4 regions of the Cobetia amphilecti genome follow, and region 1 is predicted to be linked to each of the others. Evidence: predicted binding sites of a transcription regulator. Region 1 holds the regulator's gene; each other region holds the start of a gene.
What was found. The regulator LexA, encoded in region 1, represses DNA repair genes until DNA is damaged. The targets are predictions, from matches to a motif close to TACTGTNTANNTANACAGTA.
Positions count from the first base shown of each region.

Region 2: a site for LexA is predicted at 2,698-2,717, ahead of R1T44_RS09050 (LexA family protein). Genes of this name have one in related genera too.
Region 3: a site for LexA is predicted at 3,806-3,825, ahead of R1T44_RS03410 (LexA family protein). Genes of this name have one in related genera too.
Region 4: a site for LexA is predicted at 2,783-2,802, ahead of recA (recombinase RecA). Genes of this name have one in related genera too.

Region 1 covers NZ_CP136695.1:1,360,766-1,366,261, forward strand. The annotation lists gene topA (type I DNA topoisomerase) at 1-2,077, shown strand, start outside; gene R1T44_RS05845 (DUF6586 family protein) at 2,077-2,556, shown strand; gene R1T44_RS05850 (hypothetical protein) at 2,809-3,048, shown strand; gene lexA (transcriptional repressor LexA) at 3,195-3,824, opposite strand; gene R1T44_RS05860 (TetR/AcrR family transcriptional regulator) at 4,391-5,068, shown strand; gene R1T44_RS05865 (L,D-transpeptidase) at 5,068-5,496, shown strand, end outside.
Region 2 covers NZ_CP136695.1:2,104,060-2,109,555, reverse strand. The annotation lists gene R1T44_RS09065 (CoA-acylating methylmalonate-semialdehyde dehydrogenase) at 1-589, shown strand, start outside; gene R1T44_RS09060 (putative quinol monooxygenase) at 816-1,127, shown strand; gene R1T44_RS09055 (glutamate carboxypeptidase) at 1,240-2,448, opposite strand; gene R1T44_RS09050 (LexA family protein) at 2,737-3,198, shown strand; gene R1T44_RS09045 (Y-family DNA polymerase) at 3,207-4,481, shown strand; partial or broken gene R1T44_RS09040 (IS3 family transposase) at 4,659-5,496, opposite strand, start outside.
Region 3 covers NZ_CP136695.1:759,091-764,586, reverse strand. The annotation lists gene R1T44_RS03440 (heme lyase CcmF/NrfE family subunit) at 1-212, opposite strand, end outside; gene ccmE (cytochrome c maturation protein CcmE) at 212-754, opposite strand; gene ccmD (heme exporter protein CcmD) at 836-1,114, opposite strand; gene R1T44_RS03425 (heme ABC transporter permease) at 1,111-1,872, opposite strand; gene ccmB (heme exporter protein CcmB) at 2,038-2,760, opposite strand; gene ccmA (cytochrome c biogenesis heme-transporting ATPase CcmA) at 2,757-3,536, opposite strand; gene R1T44_RS03410 (LexA family protein) at 4,012-4,488, shown strand; gene R1T44_RS03405 (IMPACT family protein) at 4,515-5,141, shown strand; gene R1T44_RS03400 (FMN-dependent NADH-azoreductase) at 5,251-5,496, opposite strand, start outside.
Region 4 covers NZ_CP136695.1:3,985,500-3,990,995, forward strand. The annotation lists gene alaS (alanine--tRNA ligase) at 1-542, opposite strand, end outside; gene R1T44_RS16850 (regulatory protein RecX) at 785-1,429, opposite strand; gene recA (recombinase RecA) at 1,602-2,669, opposite strand; gene R1T44_RS16860 (CinA family protein) at 2,885-3,421, opposite strand; gene mutS (DNA mismatch repair protein MutS) at 3,588-5,496, shown strand, end outside.

The DNA of each region.
Region 1 (5,496 bases):
CATGGTCTCGCCGCTGCTGTGGGCCAAGGTCGCTCGTGGCCTGTCCGCCGGGCGCGTGCAGTCGGTTGCCGTGCGTCTGATCGTCGAGCGTGAGCGCGAGATCCGCGCCTTCATCCCCGAAGAGTTCTGGGATGTCCACGCTGAGCTGGCCGCCGCCAGTGGTGAAGCGATCCGTTTCGAGCTGGCGCGTCAGGATGGCAAGGCCTTCCGTCCGACCAGCGAGAAGGAGACGATGGATCGCATCGCGGCGCTGCGCACGGCCAAGCTCGCGATCACCAATCGTGAAGACAAGCCGACGCGCTCCAAGCCGAACGCGCCGTTCATCACCTCGACCCTGCAGCAGGCGGCCAGTGGTCGTCTCGGCTTCTCGGTCAAGAAGACCATGATGATGGCCCAGCGTCTCTACGAGGCGGGTTACATCACCTACATGCGTACCGACTCGACCAATCTGTCGGCGGACGCGGTGGCCACGGCGCGCGACTTCATCAGCGAAGAATACGGCAGCAACTACCTGCCGGAAGCGGCCAACGTCTACTCCAGCAAGGAAGGCGCCCAGGAAGCGCACGAAGCGATTCGTCCTTCCGAAGTGTCACGCCGCGCCACCGATCTCGCCGGCATGGAGCGTGACGCCGAGCGTCTGTATGAGCTGATCTGGCGTCAGTTCGTCGCCTGTCAGATGCTGCCGGCCGAATACCTGTCCTCCACGCTGACCATCGAAGTGGATGGCTACGAGCTGCGCGCCAAGGGCCGTGTGCTCAAGTTCGACGGTTACACGCGTGTCATGAAGCCGATGGGCAAGAAGGAAGAGGACCAGTCGCTGCCGGACCTCGCCATCGGCGAGAAGCTGGACCTGGTCGAGCTGCAGCCGCTGCAGCACTTCACCAAGCCCACGGCGCGTTACACCGAGGCCAGCCTGGTCAAGGAGCTGGAGAAGCGCGGTATCGGTCGTCCGTCCACCTATGCCGCCATCATCTCCACCATCCAGGACCGTGGCTACGTGGCGCTGGAAAACCGTCGCTTCTATGCCGAGAAACTGGGCGACATCGTCACCGATCGCCTCAGCGAGTCCTTCAAGGACCTGATGGACTTCGGCTTCACGGCGCGCATGGAAGACTATCTCGATGAGGTGGCCAACGGCGGGCGCAACTGGCGTGAGCTGCTGGACACCTTCTACGCCGAGTTCAAGGCCGAGCTGGACCACGCCCAGTCCGAAGAGGGCATGCGTCCCAACCAGCCGGTGCCGACGGACATCGCCTGCCCGACCTGTGGGCGTGAGATGCAGATTCGTACCGCCTCGACCGGGGTCTTCCTGGGCTGTTCCGGCTACAACCTGCCGCCCAAGGAGCGCTGCAAGACCACCATCGATCTGCTGCCGGGCGATGAAGCCGTGGCGGCCGATGCCGGTGAAGATGCCGAGACGGATGCGCTGCGCGCCAAGCGTCGCTGCCCGATCTGCGCCACCGCGATGGACAGCTACCTGATCGATGAGCAGCGCAAGCTGCATGTCTGCGGCAATAGCCCGGACTGTGTCGGTCACGAGGTCGAGGAAGGTCAGTTCCGCATCAAGGGCTACGATGGCCCGGTGATCGAGTGCGACAAGTGCGGTTCCGACATGCAGCTCAAGACCGGGCGTTTCGGCAAGTACTTCGGCTGCACCAACGAGAATTGCAAGAATACCCGCAAGCTGCTCAAGTCCGGTGAGGTGGCGCCGCCGAAGATGGACCCGATTCCGATGCCGGAACTTGCCTGCGTCAAGGTCGAGGACCACTACGTGCTGCGCGATGGCGCCAGTGGCCTGTTCCTGGCGGCCAGTCAGTTCCCCAAGAATCGCGAGACGCGTCCGCCGCTGGTCAAGGAGCTCAAGGCGCATGCCGACGAGCTGCCGGAGAAGTATCACTTCATTCTCGAAGCCCCGGATCAGGACCCGGACGGACGTCCGGCGCAGATTCGCTTCTCGCGCAAGGTCAAGGCTCAGTACGTCATGACCGATGAGGAAGGCAAGGCGACCGGTTGGAAGGCGACCTACGACAACGGCCGCTGGGTCGTCGAGGACAAGCGCAAGGGAGCCAAGAGCTGATGAGCCAGCGTGCCCGTACCAATCAGCTGCTGTATCAGGCCGAGTTGCTGCTGGCCCAGTCAGCAGCCTCTGGCGACGATGAGCATGCCGTGGCGCGTCGCATGGCCGGTGAAGAGGGCGCGCTCGCCCTGCTGGAGCTGGCGCTGGCGTCATTGCTGGAAGAGTGTGCCGTGACGGCGCGCTGGCCAGAGGGTAGCTGGCGCGAGCGCCTGGCGTCGCCGCCGACGCCCATCGCCGAGGTCGAGCAGCTGCGCAGCCTGCTGGAGCATTCCGACAGCTGGTTGTCTGAGCTGGTCGCGGATGTGACCCGCCTGCATGAAGAGGGCGGCGTCGCTCGCCGCGAGGAATCGCGTTCGCGTGGTGATGGTCTGATCATCGCGGCAGCCTCGAGCGCCTCGCTGGCCGAGCGTCTCAGTGCCGCCATCACGGCATTCAAGGCGCTGCTGCCGCAGCTGCGCGAGTCGAGTGTCGAGTGGTAGGTCAAGGCGTTGATCTGGTGCTGCACGCTGGTGATGACTGGCGCATGGCAATCGGGTGACGTTTCGCCTTCACGGGTGCTAGACTGATCGCATTGTGGCAAGCCCTGCATTCTCCGGTACGACCATGGCTCTGGCTGTGGTCGTACTTTTTTCTGCGTCGCTGATGGCAACGCGGTGCCGGGCTTGCCAGCCGTCGCGCTGACGATTACAACGACGCCGGTATCTCGCGAGATGCCGTGCAGGAGGAATGACGTGTCCGATCCCGCCGTACTTGAAATTGTGCAAATGGAAGATGGTGAAGTGATTCTGCGCGCCGCGGAAAGCGAAGGTGAGCCGCTGCTCAGCATTCGCATTTCGGACGAGGCCGCCGATCTGCTGCGTGACAATCGTTTCGAGGTCGCGCGTGAGATGATCGACCACGCCATCACCCGGACTCGCCTCTGGGATGGCGAAGAAGACGAGGACGAGCAGTCAGAAGGCATCGTGCACTGATTCATCGCTCGCGCTTCGCGCACAAAAAAACCCGCCTCGAGGCGGGTTTTTTTGTGCAATGCGTGCGGCTTTTCTGTTGCTCAGAGCTCTGCGAGAAAGGTGCTGCTGGGCATAGCTCGTTGCTCAAAGCGCTGCTGGTCAAGGCCTCAGTGCAGGCCGCCATCGCGGATGACGCCCACCCCGAGACCTTCGATCTCCAGGCTGTCCGTGCGCAGGTCGACCTTGATCGGCGAGAAGTCCTCGTTCTCGGCTTCCAGCCACACGTAGTGCCCGTCACGGCGGAAGCGCTTGACGGTGACCTCATCCCCCAGACGTGCCACTACGATCTGTCCGTCACGCACGCTGCTGGTGCGGTGCACGGCCAGCAGGTCGCCTTCCAGAATTCCCACGTCCTTCATCGACACGCCGCGCACGCGCAACAGGTAGTCGGCAGCCGGCGAGAAGTAGTCGCTCGGCAGCGGGCAGTGACGGTCGATATGCTCGCTGGCAAGAATCGGACTGCCGGCGGCCACTTCCCCGATCACCGGCAGGCCATCGTTGGCGCTGTCGTCGACGTCAGCCAGCGACGGCACGCGAATGCCGCGAGAGGTGCCCGGCACCATCTCGATGGCGCCCTTGCGCTTGAGGGCACGCAGATGCTCCTCGGCAGCATTCGGTGAGCGGAAGCCCAGCGCCTGGGCGATTTCGGCCCGCGTCGGCGGGTAGCCAGAGGACTTGATGGTCTTGATGATGAAGTCGAAGACATCCTGCTGGCGCGGAGTAAGCGGCTGGGTCATGGCATTGCCTTTGGCCTGGGCGGCATCTTGAGCTGACGGCACGGGGTGTGCATCCATACAACTGTCATTGTATCCAGTCATGGCGGTCATGCAAGGCATCGTGGCTTGCGTGGTGGCCTCAAAGGGCAGGTAGTCGCCGAGATATCGCTGTCTGGCGACTTTTCGTGCCGATATCCGAGGCATTCTTTCTTGATGGGAATGTCTGGAAGTGAATGCCTGGAGGTAAATGTCTGGTGGTGAATGTCTGGAAGTGAACCCGGCCTGGCGCTGGCGGGGTGGTCAGTCACCCAGCTAGGCGAGCCCTTGAATCGGCACGGTCAGCGTTGAGGGAATATCAGGCTTGGCTAAACCTCTGGCGTTTGAAACGCGAGAGAATTGTCAGTCATGGCATGGCGCGCTAGAATCAAAGTGTTTCAAACGAATGTTCGTCGATGGCGGTGCTCACGGGTGCCGTGATCGAACGTGCCTTGCGGTGAACATGCACCACCTCATGAGAGAGTCGCCGCGCGGGGCTTGCGCCGTGACCTACGACTCCAGTTCTTTTCTACCTGACAAGGGTTCCGCCCATGGCCCAGACCGATACCGTTACCCGCATCCTCGATACTGCCGAGGTGCTGTTCGCCGAGCGCGGCTTCGCCGAGACCTCACTGCGTAACATTACCAGCAAGGCCAAGGTCAATCTGGCGGCGGTGAACTACCACTTCGGCTCCAAGAAATCGCTGATCCAGGCGGTCTTCGCACGCTATCTCGACCCGTTCAGTGAGCGCTTCCACGCGGCACTCGACAGCGTCGAGCAGCAATACGCCGGGCGTCAGGTGCCGCTGGAGGTCCTGCTGGAGGTGATGGCGCGTACCGTGCTGGAGGTGCCGGCCGAGCGCAACAGCCTGCGTACCTTCATGCGCCTGCTCGGGCTGGCCTATACCCAGGGGCAGGGCCACATGCGACGCTATATCCGCGAGCATTACGGCACGGTCTTCAGCCGCTTCGCCGAGCTTTTGAAGCTGGCGACGCCTGATCTGCCGGACAACGAGCGCTTCTGGCGCCTGCACTTCATGCTCGGCAGCGTGATTTTCACCTTCTCGGGCCTGGATGCGCTGCGCGATATCGAGGAAGCCGAGTACGGCCATCACACCACGGTGCGTGAGCTGATCCAGCACATGCGTCCGGTGGTGGTCGCGGCGATGGCAGCGCCGTTGCCGGCCTCGCTCGGAGATGGTGAGGCGGTCACCCAGGCGGCCAGCTGATGGCCTGCTGGGTAGCGGTGGACCTCTCGCGCCAAAGCCTTGAGATACGCAATGACGCGCCGAGTGGCAGTCGTGATGCGCCGCCCCCCGCGGCTGACCCTGAGGCGCTGGTGCACGCCTGCGCGATCTCCAGCGGCCTCAACGGTATTGGCGAGCTCGACGGCAGCGGTTGCACGCCAACCGGCTGGCATGTGATTCGAGCCGCCATCGGGGCGGGCAATCCGCGTGGCGCCGTCTATCGCGGACGGCGCTTCACGGGCGAGGTGTTCACGCCCGAGCTTGCCGCGGAGCATCCTGAGCGTGACTGGATCCTGACGCGCATTCTGTGGCTCAGCGGCCGCGAGCCCGGCGTCAATCGTGGTCGCAATGCCCGCAGCGAGCGGGTCGATAGTCTGCGCCGCTACATCTATTTTCATGGCACGCCCAGC
Region 2 (5,496 bases), 740 kb from region 1:
GAAGCAGCAGATGGAAGGCCTCAAGGTCGGCATCTACAGCGACAAGGGCAATGATTTCGGCCCGCTGATCACCGCGGCCCATCGTGACAAGGTGGTCGGCTACATCGACAGCGCCGAGCAGCAAGGCGCGACGGTGGTGGTCGATGGCCGCAATCCGCAGGTCGAAGGCGGCGAGAACGGCTTCTTCGTCGGCGGCACCCTGATCGATGGCGTCACCCCGGAGATGACCTGCTACCAGGAAGAGATCTTCGGCCCGGTGCTGCTGGTCGTGCGCGCCGATTCGATGGAAGCCGCCATGCAGCTGATCAATGATCACGAATACGGCAACGGCACCTGCATCTACACCCGTGATGGCGAAGCCGCCCGCTACTTCAGTGATCACATCCAGGTCGGCATGGTCGGCATCAACGTGCCGCTGCCGGTACCGGTTGCCTATCACAGCTTCGGCGGCTGGAAGCGCTCGCTGTTCGGCGATCTGTCCGCCTACGGCCCGGATGCGGTGCGCTTCTACACTCGCCGCAAGACCATCACCCAGCGCTGGCCTTCCGCCGGTCTGCGTGAAGGCGCCCAGTTCGCCTTCCCGTCCTGATCCATCGCCTTCGCTTTCTGATCCATCACGAACGCGGATCATCGTCTGATGACAACTGCGCCGGACAGCCCTGCTGTCCGGCGCTTTCATGTGCTAATCATGCAGGGTCATGCCGGCAGTCAGCCCCTGCCCCTTGCAGTGGCCAGAAACGGCTCCACATAGTCAGGACATCTCATCACGAGAATCCCGACAACATCGGCGGTCAGCACCGTCACAAGGAGCCAAGATGATCTGGGTAATCGCCACCGTTACCGCCAAGGAAGGCCACGTTCAGGATGTCTTCAATGAACTCTGCGCCGTCGCGCCCACCGTGCGCGAGGAAGATGGCTGCCACGCCTACCACCCGTGCCTGGACTCCGAACGCGCCGCCGACAAGGACAACGACCCACGCCCCGACACCATCACCGTGGTGGAAGCCTGGGAATCCCACGATGCGCTGCAGGCCCACCGTGAGACCGAACACATGCAGCGCTTCCGCGACAACGCCGGTGACTGGATCGCCGATGGCGATATCCGCATCCTGAGCCCGGCGGGCTGATAGACAGAACAGCATTGGGAAAGACCCAAAAAAGCCCGACCTCCAGGAGGCCGGGCTTTTTTATCGGGCTTGCTGTCATGACGGCATATCATTTACCGCTACAACCCCGGTTTCACTCCTGCGGCTGATCCTCGGACAATTGCATGATCATGCGCGTCGTCAGGTAAAGGCGTGGCACGACGCTATCGACCAGCACGAACTCCTGATCGCTGTGATAGCCGCCGCCGACGAGACCCAGGGATTCGAGCACTGCCGGTTTATCGGAATCTGCATGATAGGCGTAGGCTGCATCGGTGCCGCCACCGATCTCGACCGCTTGCAGTGTCTGCCCCAACTCTTGATAGATCTTCTGGGCCTGCTCGGCCAGCTGCTGACTCTGCGGATTGTCAGGCAGCGGCGGACGCCCCTTCTCGAGGTGGAACTCCACTTCGGTATCATCGATCAACTGGTTCTTCGTGATGGCCTGCGCTTCTTCCAGGACACGCTGATACTCGCTGCTATCGAAGTAGCGCATATCACCTTCCGCCCTGGCATGCTCCGGAATCACGTTGCGCTTGACGCCGCCCTCGACGATCGTCCAGTTGAGCGTCGTCTCCTTGTCCGCATCATCAAGCTCATTCAACTGCAGCAGCTGATGAGACAGCTCCATAATGGCGTTGCGCCCTTCCTCTGGTGCGCCACCGGCATGGGAGGCACGGCCCTTCACCTCGAGAAACGCATAGTTGATGCCCTTGGTGACGACGGTGACGGCATCAACTCCCGGGTCAGCGAAGGTAGGCTCGAATACCAGCACGGCATCCTGATCTGCCGATAGCTCATGAATCAGGTCATGCGAGCCCGGCGAGCCCTTCTCCTCATCAGGATTGAAGACAACCGTCACCTGGCCATAGTCATCAAACCCGAGCGACTTCAGCGCCTCGAGACTGTGCAGAATAACGGCTGCGCCACCCTTGGCATCGCCCACGCCCGGGCCATAGGCACGCCCATCCTCGATACGGAAGGCACGCTCCGTGGCGGCGCCTTCATCGAAGACGGTGTCGTAGTGAATCATCAACATGATCTTGCGACTGCCATCTCCCTGCAGGCGACCGACAATCGTATTGCCGCCATAGGTCTTGGCAGGGTGCGTTTCCACCTGTGCGCCAAGCGCTTCGAGATGCTGGGTCAGCATTGCCTCAACGTCATTCAAGCCTTCACGGTAGCCCGTTCCCGAATCCAAGTTGACCAGTGTTTCCAGCGTCTCCAGCAGAGGCGCTCGCTGTTGCTCGACGGCATCCTGCACATCCTGATAGTCCGCCGCTTGCGCACTGGCACTGCACATACCGCATGCCAAACCCACCGCCAACATCGGAAGCCGCATTTTCCACCTCTAATATTGTTATATAAGGAATAACGAAGGTAAGGCGGATATCAGGCAAACGCAAACGCGAGGCCTACCGGGAAATTTTTTCTGCTAGCAGCTTTACCTGCCGTCCACCATTGAACACAGGTGCACTTCATCTGATCTGCGTCTCGTGAATGTGCAGCACTCGCAGGGATTATCGGTTGCCTGAGGGCTTCTCAGCGCCGATACTGTATATGAATACAGTATCGAAAGGAGACCCCACCCATGACCGTATCTGCCGCTCAACCGTCCCACGCCTCGCTGGCTCGCCCTCATCCAGCGCCGGAGCCCTGTGCGCTGCCGCACCCTCACATCACGGGGCGCGCTGGCATTTCAGGCTTCCCCTCGCCGGCCGAGGATTACGCGGGGCGTACGCTGGACCTCAACGAGCGGCTGATAAAGCGCCCGGCAGCGACCTTCTTCATGACGGTGGCGGGTGACAGCATGGAAGGCTTCGGCATCTATGAGGGCGACACCCTGGTGGTAGACCGCTCCATCGATGCCCGCCCCGGGCATATCGTGGTGGCACTGGTCGAGGGTGAGGTGGTGGTCAAGCGTTATGAGCTGATCGGTCAGCGCCCCTATCTGAGCTCCGGCAATGCCCTGTATCCGCCGGTCGCGATCTTCGACCTCGAATGCCAGGTCTGGGGGGTGGTGCGCTCCGTCATCCACGAATACGCGGTATGAAGACGCCAATGATCGGACTGGTGGACTGCAACAACTTCTACGCCAGCTGCGAGCGAGTGTTCGACCCGCGCCTGGAGGGCCGCCCTGTCGGCGTGATGTCCAACAATGACGGCTGCGTGATCGCGCGTTCCAACGAGCTCAAGGCGCTGGGCGTGGAGATGGGCACCCCCGCCTTCCAGCTACAGCCACTCGTCCGTGAGGGGCGCATCCACCTGCTCTCCTCCAACTATGAGTTGTATGGCGACATGTCGGCGCGCGTGCGTGAGGTGCTGGAGGAATATTCCGCCGGGGTCGAGCCCTACTCCATCGATGAGATGTTCGTGCGTTTCGATGGCTTTGATCGCAACTCGATGCTGACGTTGAGCCGCACCCTGCACCGCAATGTCCGCAAGTTCACCGGCATTCCCGTGTGTGTCGGGGTGGCGCCAACTCGAACGCTGGCCAAGCTGGCCAATCGCGCAGCCAAGAAGCGTCCGGAATTCGGCGGTGTCTGCGTGCTGGAACCCGATGAAGTCGGCACCCAGCGCCTGCTGGCCGATACGCCACTGGGCGATGTCTGGGGCGTGGGCCGACGACTGGTCGAACGCTTGGCACTGCAAGGCCTGCACACTGCCTGGGACCTGCGCTGCGCCGACCCGCGCGCCATCGGCCAGCGGTATTCCGTGGTACTGGAACGCACCGCGCGCGAACTGCAAGGCACGCCCTGCTTCGAGATGAATGATGCCGATGACGCCCGCCAGCGCATCATGACCTCGCGCTCCTTCGGGCGCATGACCGGTGACTTGAATGAACTCAGGGATGCCATCCGCCAACATGCCCAGCGCGGCGCCGAGAAGCTGCGCCATCAAGGCAGCCTGACACGCGCCGTACTGGTCTTCCTCAAGAGCAATCGTCACCGACCCGACCTGCCGCAATACTCACCCAGCACCATCGTCGAGCTGCCCGCCCCCACCAATGACAGCCGCGAGATACTCGCCGCCGCGCAACAGGCGCTGGAGCATATCTACCTGCGCGGCTATCGCTTCATGAAGGCTGGCGTGATGCTGCTCGACCTCATCGACCAGCCACGCGAGCAACTCTCGCTGCTGGAAAGCGAAGATGACATCGCCAGGCGTGAACGCAGTCAGCAGCTGATGGCGACACTGGACGCCATGAATCAGAAGATGGGCCGCGGCACCGTGCGTCTGGGCGTCGCACGCCCCGACGCCGCCTGGCAACTGCGCTGCGCCCACCGCAGCGCCCGCTACACCACCAACTGGCAGGAATTGAAGCGGTTGCGTTAGTGGATATGAACTGACTTCTCCACTGCAGGAACAGAAACGATGGAAGTGCCTGAGCCTAAACCCAGGTACAAAGAGGCAGCCCAAGAACAAGCTCAATAACAATAGCCCCCATAACCCGTCTGGATATAGCCAAGGGTCATGAGGGCTTGGGTAAAGCTGTAGTGGACAAGTGTTTTTGGCCACCGAGCTTTGAGCATTCCAGTAGTTCTTTTCTGCCAAGTTCGGCGGTATCCCATCGTTATGCTTGTGCGGCCTGAGGCTGCTGTAGTAACCGATCATATAATCAGTGACAGATCGCTTCGCCGCAGCGACATCGGGATAGCCGATCTCTGGTATCCATTCCGTTTTCAGGCTTCTGAAGAAGCGCTCTGTTGGGGCATTGTCCCAGCAATTGCCACGGCGACTGAGACTCAGCGTCATTCGGTAGCGCCAAAGCATCTGCCGGAATGCCCGGCTGGTGTACTGGCAACCCTGATCCGAATGAAACAGGATATTCCGTGGCTCTCCACGCGATTCGTAGGCCATGGTCAGCGCTTTCTTTACCAGCTCCGTGTTCGGCGATAGGGATAATGCCCACCCCACGGGTTTACGAGCATACAAGTCGATGACCACTGCCAGATAAGCCCAGCGTGCCCCTGTCCAAATATAGGTAATGTCGCCGGTCCATACCTGATTGGGCTTCTTTACATCGAACTCCCGATCAAGAACATTCGGTATATCCAGGTGTGGCTGATCAGCCTTCTTGTAGGCGTGCCTCGGCGGCTGCGAACTCATCAGCCCCAGCTGCTTCATCCGCCTGCTGGCCCGATAACGACTCAACTGTATTCCTGCCTGCGTGACCATTTTTGCGATGCTGCGAGCGCCGGCAGAGCCGTTACTGACGGTATGCGCCTCGACAACCTGATCCAGCAGCTTCTGCTCAGTCTCACAAGGTCTTCTATCCCGACCACGCCAAGCCCGGTAGCTACTGCGATGCACCCCAAACACCTGACACAAGTGCTGCACCGCGTAGCTC
Region 3 (5,496 bases), 600 kb from region 1:
CTGAAATCATCCAGCAGGAAGCTTGCGGTCAGGCAGGCATAGGCGATCAGCACGAACAGGAACTGCCCCCAGGCCATCGGCTGGGCGAAGCTCATCCACAGCGGACGGCGCGTACTGGCCCCCGCCAGCGGCACGACCGCCTGCACACAGGCCAGACAGGCACCCAGAATCAGCGCGAAGTGGCCGATTTCCGGCAACAGTTGCGTCACCATCACGGGGTCTCCTGCGGATCGAGCGCGGCCTTGGCAGCGCTGCTGTCGCTGGTCTTGTTGTCAGCCGCATTGCCGGTCTCGTTGCCCGTCTTGTTCCCGGTCCTGTTACCAGACACATCACGCCCGGAGGCCTTGAGTGCATCGGTCACCTCCGGCGGCATGTACTTCTCGTCATGCTTGGCCAGCACCTCGCTCGCCTCGAGATGCTTACCATCGAAGGTGCCCATCACCACCACGCCCTGCCCTTCACGGAACAGGTCCGGCAGGATGCCCTGATAATGCACCGTCACGTCATGATCGAAATCCGTGACGGTGAAGATGGCATCCAGCGTCTCGTTGTCGCGTCTGACACTGCCATCACGCACCATGCCGCCCGCACGGATCTGCCGCCCCTGAGGCGCTTCGCCACTGGCGATCTGCGTCGGGGTATAGAAGGCGTTGATGTTGGCGCGCAGGGCATAGAGGGTCAGGCCCACCGCGAGGGCGGCCAGCAGCACGATGGCCGTGACGATATACAGGCGCTGCTTGCGTTTGGGAGTCATGGTCAGGGCTCGATCAGGGCAAGGGACGGTCAAGCCTCTCGCGGCCGGCGGGACAACCGCCGCGGGAGGCAGAAAACAGGTTCAATCACGAGAGGTGTGGCGCGAAACCTGATGTGACGAACGATGCGAAGCGCGGTGTGAAGCAGGGTTTGAAGCAGGGTGCGAAGAATGACGGGAAGCGTCACGGCGCAGCCGGCGACGGATATCCGCCTCCAGCGCGCGACGCGACAGCCGCGTGGCGATCACCAGCCCCACCAGACACGTCGCCGTCAGCCCCCAGGCCGACCACACATACAGCGCATGGCCGCCCATGGCGAAGAACTCGCTGACACTCGAGAAGGCGATGCCCGGTAGGTTCATGACTTGTCCCCTTCTGTCGCGACTACCGCAGCGTCGGGGCGCGAAGACGGACTCAGCAGATCACGCACCCACTGCTTGCGACTCTCGCGTCTCAGCACCTCGAGCCGCGTGCGCATCAGCACCAGCGCGCCGAACAGGGCGTAGAAGCCGATCACCATCATCAGCAAGGGAATCCACATGCTGGCCGGCATCGGCGGCGCTTCGCTGAGCGTGAAGGTGGCCGGTTGATGCAGCGTGCTCCACCAGTCCACCGAATACTTGATGATCGGGATGTTGACCATGCCGACCAGCGCCAGGATCGAGGCCGCGCGCGAACCGCTGTCACGGCTGGCGAAGGAGCCACGCAGCACGATCACGCCCAGATACAGGAACAGCTGGATCAGCATCGAGGTCAGCCGGGCATCCCAGATCCACCAGGTGCCCCAGGTGGGAATGCCCCACACCGAGCCGGAAAACAGTGCCAGCGCCGTCATCAGGGCACCGACGGGCGCGGCGGCCGTGGCGACCATGTCCGCCAGCTTGATCTTCCACACCAGGAAGAGCAGCGCGCATACCGCCAGCAGCATGAAGCACGACTGGGCGAGAATCGCCGCCGGCACATGCACATAGATGATGCGGAAGCTGTTGCCCTGCTGGTAGTCGGCGGGCGCGAAGACCAGCCCCCAGACACTGCCGGCCACCAGCGCGATGATGGCCAGGGCCCAGAGCCATGGCAGCCAGCGCTGGCTGGCCGCGAAGAAGGTCGCCGGTGCGCCCATGCGATGCAGCCACGGCCATAGCCCGCCCTTGCGGGGGCGAACCTTGCGGGCAGGCGCTTGAGGAGAGTCGGAGTCGGCGGTCACACGGGCCTCTTGTCAGGGGCAATGAAGAGCCTTGCGAATGCCCGAGAATGCTCGGGCAGCGTCATGCAGTTCTTGATCGGGCTAGCCATTGATGCTCAGCCTGAGTCCGGCGGCGATGGCAAGCGGCGCCAGCAGCAGGGCCAGCGCCAGCATCGCGCCCAGAATGGCCAGATGGGCCAGGCTGGGCATGCCATTGACGGCGCTCTGTACGGCGCCGGCACCGAAGATCAGCACCGGAATGTACAGCGGCAGGATGATCAGCGAGAGCAGCACTCCGCCGCGCCGCAGCCCCACCGTGAGCGCCGCACCGATCGCGCCGATCAATGACAGGCTCATGCTGCCCAACGCCAGCGAGGCGATCAACACGCCAAAGGCGCCGCTCGGCAGCCCCAGCATCACGCCCAGCAAGGGCGCCATCAGCGCCAGTGGCAGGCCGGTCAGCAGCCAGTGGCCTGCCACCTTGGCCAGCACCAGCAACGGCAATGGCTGCGGCGTCAGCAGCAGTTGCTCGAGACTGCCGTCCTCCAGATCCTGCCGGAACAAACCATCCAGTGACAGCAGCGTCGCCAGCAACGCCGCCACCCACAGCAGGCCCGGCGCCAGCGTCGCCAGCAGCGCCTTGTCCGGGGAGATGCCCAACGGAAACAGCGTGACCACCAGGGCGAAGAACACCAGCGGATTGATCAGCTCACTGCGCCGGCGCAGCGCCTGACGCAGGTCGCGCGCGAGGGTCGCCTTGAAGGCACCGGCCAGCGAGCTGGTGGGCGGGGCCTCGGGCAGTGCCGTCAGCAGCTCATGGTTCATGCCGAGGCGCCTTGTGTAGAGGCTGTGTCTTTCCCGCCCACGCCCTGCTCTGAACCCTGTTCTAGCCCCTGCTCTGATCCCTGTTCGGCCTTCTCCCCTTCCTTCGCGCCCAGGCATAGGCGGCGCAGGCGCGAGGCCTGCGAGAAGCGATGATGGGTCGTCATCACCACACTGCCCCCACGCTGGGCGTGAGCCAGCAGCAATGCCTCCAGCGCCTGAACGCCGTCGCGATCGATGGCGGTGAAGGGCTCATCGAGCACCCACAGCCGGCGTGGCGTCAGATGCAGCCGCGCCAGCGCGATACGTCGCTGCTGACCGGCGGACAGCTGCTGGGCAGGCACATCCTCGAAACCAGCCAGCCCCACGGCGTCCAGCGCTGCCCAGGCGAGCTCGCGGCGGGCCTCTGACTTCGCCTGCGGTTGACCGCCCAGCGCCTGATACCAGGCAAGGTTTTCCAATGCGGTCAGGGTGCCCTTGATGCCGGGCTGGTGACCCAGATAGAGCAGTGAGCCCAGAAAGTCGTCACGCACCCGCGAGGTGGGCTGGCCGCGCCACAGCACCTCGCCCTCGTAGTCATGGAACTGACCGGACAGAATCTTGAGCAGGGTCGTCTTGCCACTGCCATTGGGGCCCACGACCTGCAGGATCTCTCCCGCATGCAGCGAAAGATCCAGCCCCTCGAACAGCCAGCGCTCATCACGCTCACAGCCGAGCGCCACGACCGCCAACAGAGGCGGCGCGCTACAGACTTCATCGCTGGCAGGCAGGCTGGGCATCCCGGATTCTCGCGGCTGAGCCGTCGCGGAGTGCGACATCAAAAGCAGACCCCGTGGGGTCACTGCGAGCCATTCTACGAGCTGAGGTCGACACTGACCACCGAGCAGCCGATCGCCTGACCTCGCAGCCCCGCCATGACGGGCAGTCAAGCACTCGAGAAATATATCAGCGACATGTGGTGCACATTCATACGACACACTTTCGCTGGATTGGCGCTGGTCGATCCGCTCACCTCTTGCCACTTCGCGAGAGCTTGCTATGATGCAGACACTGTATACAAAAACAGTATCCATACAGTACCTTCATCACACGCCTGCCGAGTGCAGGCACAGACTGATCGGGTCGGCTCAACGCGTTGTCAGCATGTTCGCGGAGCCTAGCAGGCGACAGATGAACTCAGCCTGACGACCCTCCACGCTGCACCGCAGGCCGACGCACCATCCGCGCCGACCGCACGGCATCAGGGGATAGCTCATGTCACGTCTTCACGCTCCGCATTACCTTCAGCGTCTTCACAACCTGCCGCTCAATGACCAGGCCTGGCAGGAAATCACCGCCAGCGACATGATGGATATCCCGCTGCTCGGCAACATCACCGCCGGCATGCCCATCGAGGCCATCGCCGACTGCGGTACGGTTGCCGTGCCGACGCGCATGGTGCGCCGCAATACCTACGCCCTGCGCGTGCGCGGCCATTCGATGATCAACTGCAATATCCATGATGGCGACATCATCATCATCGAACGCAGCGAAAGCGCCGAGAATGGCGAGACTGCCGTGGTGATGATCAACCAGCAGGAAGTGACACTGAAGAAGCTGTATATCGAGAAGACCGGCGTGCGCCTGCAACCGGCCAACGACAGCATGGCCCCCATCTATCTCAAGAATGCCGATATCGAAGTACTGGGCATGGTGATGGGCGTGGTGCGCGGCAACGCCGTCACTCACTGAGGGCGACGCTTTGGTAAGATGGTGCCATGACCTATCTGATACCGGCACTGGCGCCCGAGGCGCACCATGAACACAGCATCGAGATCGAGAAGAGCCGCTTCATCGCCTGGCTGGCCCATGCCCCGACGCCAGAAGGCATGACGCGGCTGCTGGCTCAGGCGCATCTCGCCCACCCCAACGCACGCCATCACTGCACGGCGTTCATCGCCGGGGCGCCCAATGAGCAGAACGCCATCGGCTTCTCCGATGATGGCGAGCCGGGCGGCACTGCTGGCAGGCCGATGTATCAGGTGCTCGAAGGCAGTGGCGTCGGCCAGGTGGCCTGTGTGGTGATCCGCTACTTCGGCGGCATCAAGCTGGGTACCGGTGGCCTGGCACGCGCATACAGCCGCGCGGTGCTCGAGGGGCTCGAGCACCTGCCCACCACGACCTTCACGCCGCGCACGCCCAGGCGCCTGAAGGTCGGCTTCGCCCATGAAGCCGATGTTCGTCACTGGTTGAGCGGCTACGATGTGCCGGTGGATGCCAGCGACTATGGCGCCGATGGCGTGGTGTTGACGGCGGGCTGGCCGCAAGGTGGCGCCCAGCCGCCGCTGGAAGAACTGCATGCGCGCCTCAAGGGAGCGCTGGAAGTGCTCGATTCCCGCGACTGATCTGCACCAGCGACTGACTGGCGCCAGCACCTCCCTTTGGCTCTCCACAAACACGAACGCCATCGCCACCCTTGTCAGGGCGGCGATGGCGTTCGTGTTTTCACTTCTCTCAGCTGAACTGCAGGGCTTCCACCTGATTGGCGATGGCAGCCTTGGCCTCGGCCAGCGAGGCGGCCCTGGACTCATCGCCCATACTGAGGCCTTCGGCATACACGAAGTGCTGATCCGTGATGCCCATCAGCCCGAGCATGGATTTCAGGTGTGGTGTCTGGGAGTCCATTTCAGTGCCCGCGTACATGCCGCCACGCGCCGCCAGTACCAGCGCCTGCTTGCCTTCCAGCAGGCCCACCGGCCC
Region 4 (5,496 bases), 1.5 Mb from region 1:
ACATCTTCGCCGTGGTCATAGAAGATCTCGGAGGACGGGCCACACGGGCCGGTGTCGCCCATCTGCCAGAAGTTGTCCTCGTCGAGACGCGAGAAGCGGTTCTGATCGATGCCGACCTCGTTGAACCAGATGTCACGGGCTTCGTCATCGCTGACGTGCACGGTGACCCACAGCTTCTCCTTCGGCAGGCCGAGTTCTTCGGTCAGAAACTTCCAGGCGAACTGGATGGCTTCGCGCTTGAAGTAGTCGCCGAAGCTGAAGTTGCCCAGCATCTCGAAGAAGGTGTGGTGACGGGCGGTATAGCCGACGTTGTCCAGGTCATTGTGCTTGCCACCGGCGCGCACGCAGCGCTGCGCGGAGGTCGCACGGCTGTAGCCACGCGGGTCACGGCCCAGGAAGACATCCTTGAAGGGCACCATGCCGGCGTTGGTGAACAGCAGAGTCGGGTCGTTGTTCGGCACCAGGGAGCTGGTGGGAACGATGGTATGGCCCTGCTTCTCGAAATAGGTCAGGAAGGCGTTTCTGATTTCTGCGCTTTTCATAGAGGTTCCGTAGCGATGTGCGTAAAGACGCTCCGGGGGTCTTCTGCATGACTTCCGCATGGTTTCTGCATATTCATCCATGTGGGTATGCATGGAGGTGCAATGAAAAGCATGAAAGAAGGCGCCTGCCCCGTGCCGTCGCAAGACGACCTAGTATAACGCCTGTTCGCGCAAGCTAAAGGGGGGGAAATGTCTTGAAGCGCCGGTTTGCGCGTCATGAGAGCCAAACAGTTGCCCGCCAGCTAGCCTTCTTCGCCCTCATCACTCCAGGCGGACTCCATGGCATAGCGCAGCTGCTCATAGTCGAAGCCGCGCTGGAGCAGAAAGCGTTCGCGCCGTGCGCGCTCCTTGTGCCCCTCGCCGGGGCCGGAGAAGCGCCTGGCCAGCGTCTCCCGCGCCAGTTCGAAGAAATCCACCGCCTCGACATGACCGAAGGCATCCGGCGTCGGGTCACTGGCGGCACGCATCACGGCATTGAGCGTCTCGCTATCGATACCACGCTGGCGCAGCTCCTGCTGGATACGCCTCGGCCCCTGCCCGCGCAGCACTCGCGTCCGCAGGAAGCTGGCGGCAAAGCGCTCATCGGATTGCAGGCCCTCCTCGGCCATGCGCTCCAGCACCTCCTCGATCAGCAGCTCGACCTCATCGCGACTCAAGGCCGCCTGTGCGCCCTCCTCGCCCGCGGCTTGCCGCTCTGCCAACTCGTCATCGCTGACCGCCCGCAGGTAGTCACGCTCCTTGAGATAGTCGTGCAGCTCGCGGCGGCTATGCTCGCGGCGCGCCAGGCGCGCGATGGCATCATTGCGCGCACGCCGTTGCGGCGTCATCGCGCCTGAGTCGAGCGGTTGATACTCAGGCCCACCCATTTCAGCGCTGTCATCGTGCATGGTCATGCTCCCCGGGGTTGAGCAGAAGGACATCGATGGACGTGAACGCAAGGCGCCCGCCTCCGAGTCATCGGGGCGGGCGCCTTGGGATCATCTCACCGGGTCGGAAACGACACGTTGAGATGACGCCAGCCTGGCGGCTGGCGCTCTTGCTCTTTCTTCTGGACGAACCTCAATCGAGATCGATATCCAGGTCGTCTTCACTCTCGGCGGCCGCGGTCTCTTTCGGCTCTTCCTTGGCTTCCGGCGCTGCCAGCAACTGGGCACGAATCTGGGTTTCAATCTCCTCCATGATGGCGGGATTGTCTTCCAGGTACTGGGCGGAGTTGGCCTTGCCCTGACCGATCTTGCTGCCCTGATAGCTGTACCAGGCGCCGGACTTGCCGACCAGACCACACTGCACGCCCAGGTCGATCACCTCACCGGCGTGATAGATGCCCTTGCCGTAGAGAATCTGGAACTCGGCCTGACGGAACGGCGGTGCGACCTTGTTCTTGACGACCTTGACGCGGGTCTCGTTACCGGTGACTTCATCACCGGACTTCACGGAACCGGTACGACGGATATCCAGACGCACACTGGAGTAGAACTTCAGTGCGTTACCGCCAGTCGTGGTTTCGGGGCTACCGAACATCACGCCGATCTTCATGCGGATCTGGTTGATGAACACCACCATGCAGTTGGCGTTCTTGATGTGACCGGTCACCTTGCGCAGTGCCTGGGACATCAGACGCGCCTGCAGGCCGACGTGAGAGTCGCCCATCTCGCCTTCGATCTCGGCACGCGGCGTCAGTGCCGCCACGGAGTCGACGATGATGACGTCAACACCGCCGGAGCGTACCAGCATGTCGACGATCTCGAGCGCCTGCTCACCGGTGTCCGGCTGGGAGACCAGCATCTCGTCCAGATTGACGCCCAGCTTCTCGGCGTAGGACGGATCCAGGGCGTGCTCGGCATCGATGAAGGCACAGACCTTGCCCTGCTTCTGCGCCTGAGCGATGACCGAGAGGGTCAGTGTCGTCTTGCCCGAGGATTCCGGGCCATAGATCTCGACCACGCGCCCGAAGGGCAGGCCGCCGATGCCGAGTGCGATATCCAGCCCCAGAGAACCGGTGGAAACCGACGGGATGGCCACACGCGGGGCATCGCCCATGCGCATGACGGCGCCCTTGCCGAACTGGCGCTCGATCTGGGACAGCGCCGCGTTCAGCGCCTTGGTACGATTGTCGTCCTTTGCCATGTGGCCTCCTGTCGAACGGCGGAGCCACACGGGCTGCCACCTGGAATAGAGAATTCTGTCACCGGGAGCTGAGCAGACACCGTCAGACTAGCGGCTGAGGTGTCGTGGCAAAACCCTGTATACATGGACAGTATAATGCCGCAAGTTGCGTCACTCTGCCAGTCCGGTGATGCGCTTTTTCAGGCAGCACCCTCAACGCGGGGCTTGCATCGGGCTCATGCGTGTTCGGTGCCGATCTGCAAGGCCTCCACGCGCTCGATCAAGCCCTGCAACGCTTCCCGCACCGCGGCGTCACGCACGGCCTGCCGATCACCGGGAAAGTGACAGCAGCGTGCCTGCTGGCGCGTCTCGCTCCCCCACGCCAGCCACACGGTGCCGACGGGCTTCTCGTCACTTCCTCCGCCGGGGCCGGCTACACCGCTGATCGCCACCCCCAGCTCAGCGCCGCTTTCGCGACAGGCGCCCCGTACCATCTCGCACACGACTGCCTCGGAGACGGCACCGAATGTTTCAAGCGATGCCTCACTGACCCCCAGCAGGCGCTGCTTGGTGGCATTGGAATAGGTCACGTAGCCCGCATCGAAGTAGCTGGAGCTGCCGGCAATCGCCGTGATCGCGGCACTCACCCCGCCCCCGGTGCACGACTCGGCGGTGGTGACGCGCACGCCGCGCGCGACTGCCAGCGCCTGCAACTGCTCAGCCAGGGCATTCGCGCACGCAGCCTCAGGGGTCGTACCAGTCAATTGGCTCACGAACTTTCTCCTTGTGGAGGTCATCGGGTGAAAAGGGCAGCGAGCCTGAGACATCACAGGCATTGGAGCCGGCCGCGCCAGTCCGTAGAATATCGCGCATCCCGCATGCCGTGCTCTCGCATGTGTGCTTTTTCCCATTGCAGTGCAGTCAAGGAAGTCCATGGCCATGGCCAAGAACAGCGCGCCCCAGATGACGCCGATGATGACGCAGTACATGAAGATCAAACGCGAGCACCCCGGCGTGCTGCTGTTCTATCGCATGGGTGACTTCTATGAACTGTTTCATGAGGACGCCAAGCGCGCAGCACAACTGCTCGATATCACGTTGACGGCGCGCGGCAGCTCCGGTGGCTCACCGATTCCCATGGCAGGGGTGCCCTACCACAGCGCCGAAGGCTATCTGGCACGCCTGGTCAAGATGGGCGAATCGGTGGCCATCTGTGAGCAGATCGGTGACCCGGCGACCAGCAAGGGGCCTGTCGAGCGCAAGGTGGTACGTATCGTCACCCCGGGAACGCTGCATGATGAGGCGCTGCTGGATGCCAGCCGCGACAACCTGCTGGTGGCGCTGCACCGTGATGGCGAGACCTGGGGCCTGGCCGCTCTCGAGCTCTCCTCCGGTCGCTTCAGCGTGCTCGAGGTCAATGGTGATGACGAGTTGCTGGCCGAGATCCAGCGTCTGTCGCCTGCCGAAGTCATGGTCGGCGAAAGCCGTACCCTCCCCGCCAGCCTGGCCTCGCGCCCGGGCCTGACCCGCCAGAGCGATTGGCACTTCGATCACGAGACTGCCTTGCGCCTGCTGTGCGATCAGTTCGGCGTCCAGGACCTCAACGGCTTCGGCTGCAGCCACCTGACGCGCGCCGTCACGGCAGCCGGTGCCTTGCTCGACTACGCTCGCGACACCCAGCGTACCGGCCTGCCCCACGTGACCGCGCTGGCCGTCGAGAGCCGCGATGACACGGTGGTGATCGATGCCGCCAGCCGTCGCAACCTCGAGATCGATACCAACCTGGGCGGCACCAGCGACAACACGCTGGCCAGCGTGCTGGACGTCACCGCGACCGCGATGGGCTCACGCCTGCTCAAGCGCTGGCTCAACCGCCCGCTGCGCGATCAGCTCCAGATCGGCCAGCGTCAGGCGGCGGTGCAACGTCTGCTGGATGGCGACTATCCCTTCGAACTGCAAGGTCTACTCAAGCGCATCGGCGATGTGGAGCGTATCCTCGCCCGTGTCGCGCTGCGCAGCGCACGCCCCCGTGACATGGCGCGCCTGCGCGATGGCCTCAACACCCTGCCCGAGCTGCGCGCCGTGCTCGCCAGCGTCGAAAAAGGCAGCGCCATCGATGACCTGCGCGATGCCATCCGCCTGTTCCCGGCACTTTCCGCAATGCTCAGCGAGGCGCTGGTCGAGAATCCGCCGGTGGTGCTGCGCGATGGTGGCGTGATCGCCGATGGCTACGACGATGAGCTGGACGAGTATCGCGGCCTGTCCGAGAACGCCGGCCAGTATCTGGTCGCACTCGAGACCCGCGAGCGCGAGCGCACCGGCCTGAGCAACCTCAAGGTCGGCTACAACCGCGTGCATGGCTACTTCATCGAGCTGCCGCGCTCGCAATCGGCCGAGGCCCCGCCGGAATACATCCGTCGCCAGACCCTCAAGAATGCCGAGCGTTTCATCATCCCCGAGCTCAAGGAGTTCGAGGACAAGGCGCTGTCCGCCAAGTCCAAGTCACTGGCGCGCGAGAAGCTGCTGTACGAGCACCTGCTGGACGACCTGAATACCGAACTGGATGGCTTGCAGCAGACGGCCCGCGCACTGGCGTCACTGGATGTACTGACCGCCTTCGCCGATCGCGCCGCCGCACTCGATTTCGTGCGCCCCGAACTCAGCGAGACCCCGGGCATCGATATCGAAGGCGGACGCCACCCGGTGGTCGAACATGTCAGCGATCATCCCTTCGTCCCCAACGATGTGCGCTTCGATGATGCGCGGCGCATGCTGGTGATCACCGGCCCCAACATGGGCGGTAAATCCACCTACATGCGCCAGACGGCACTGATCGCTCTGCTCGCGC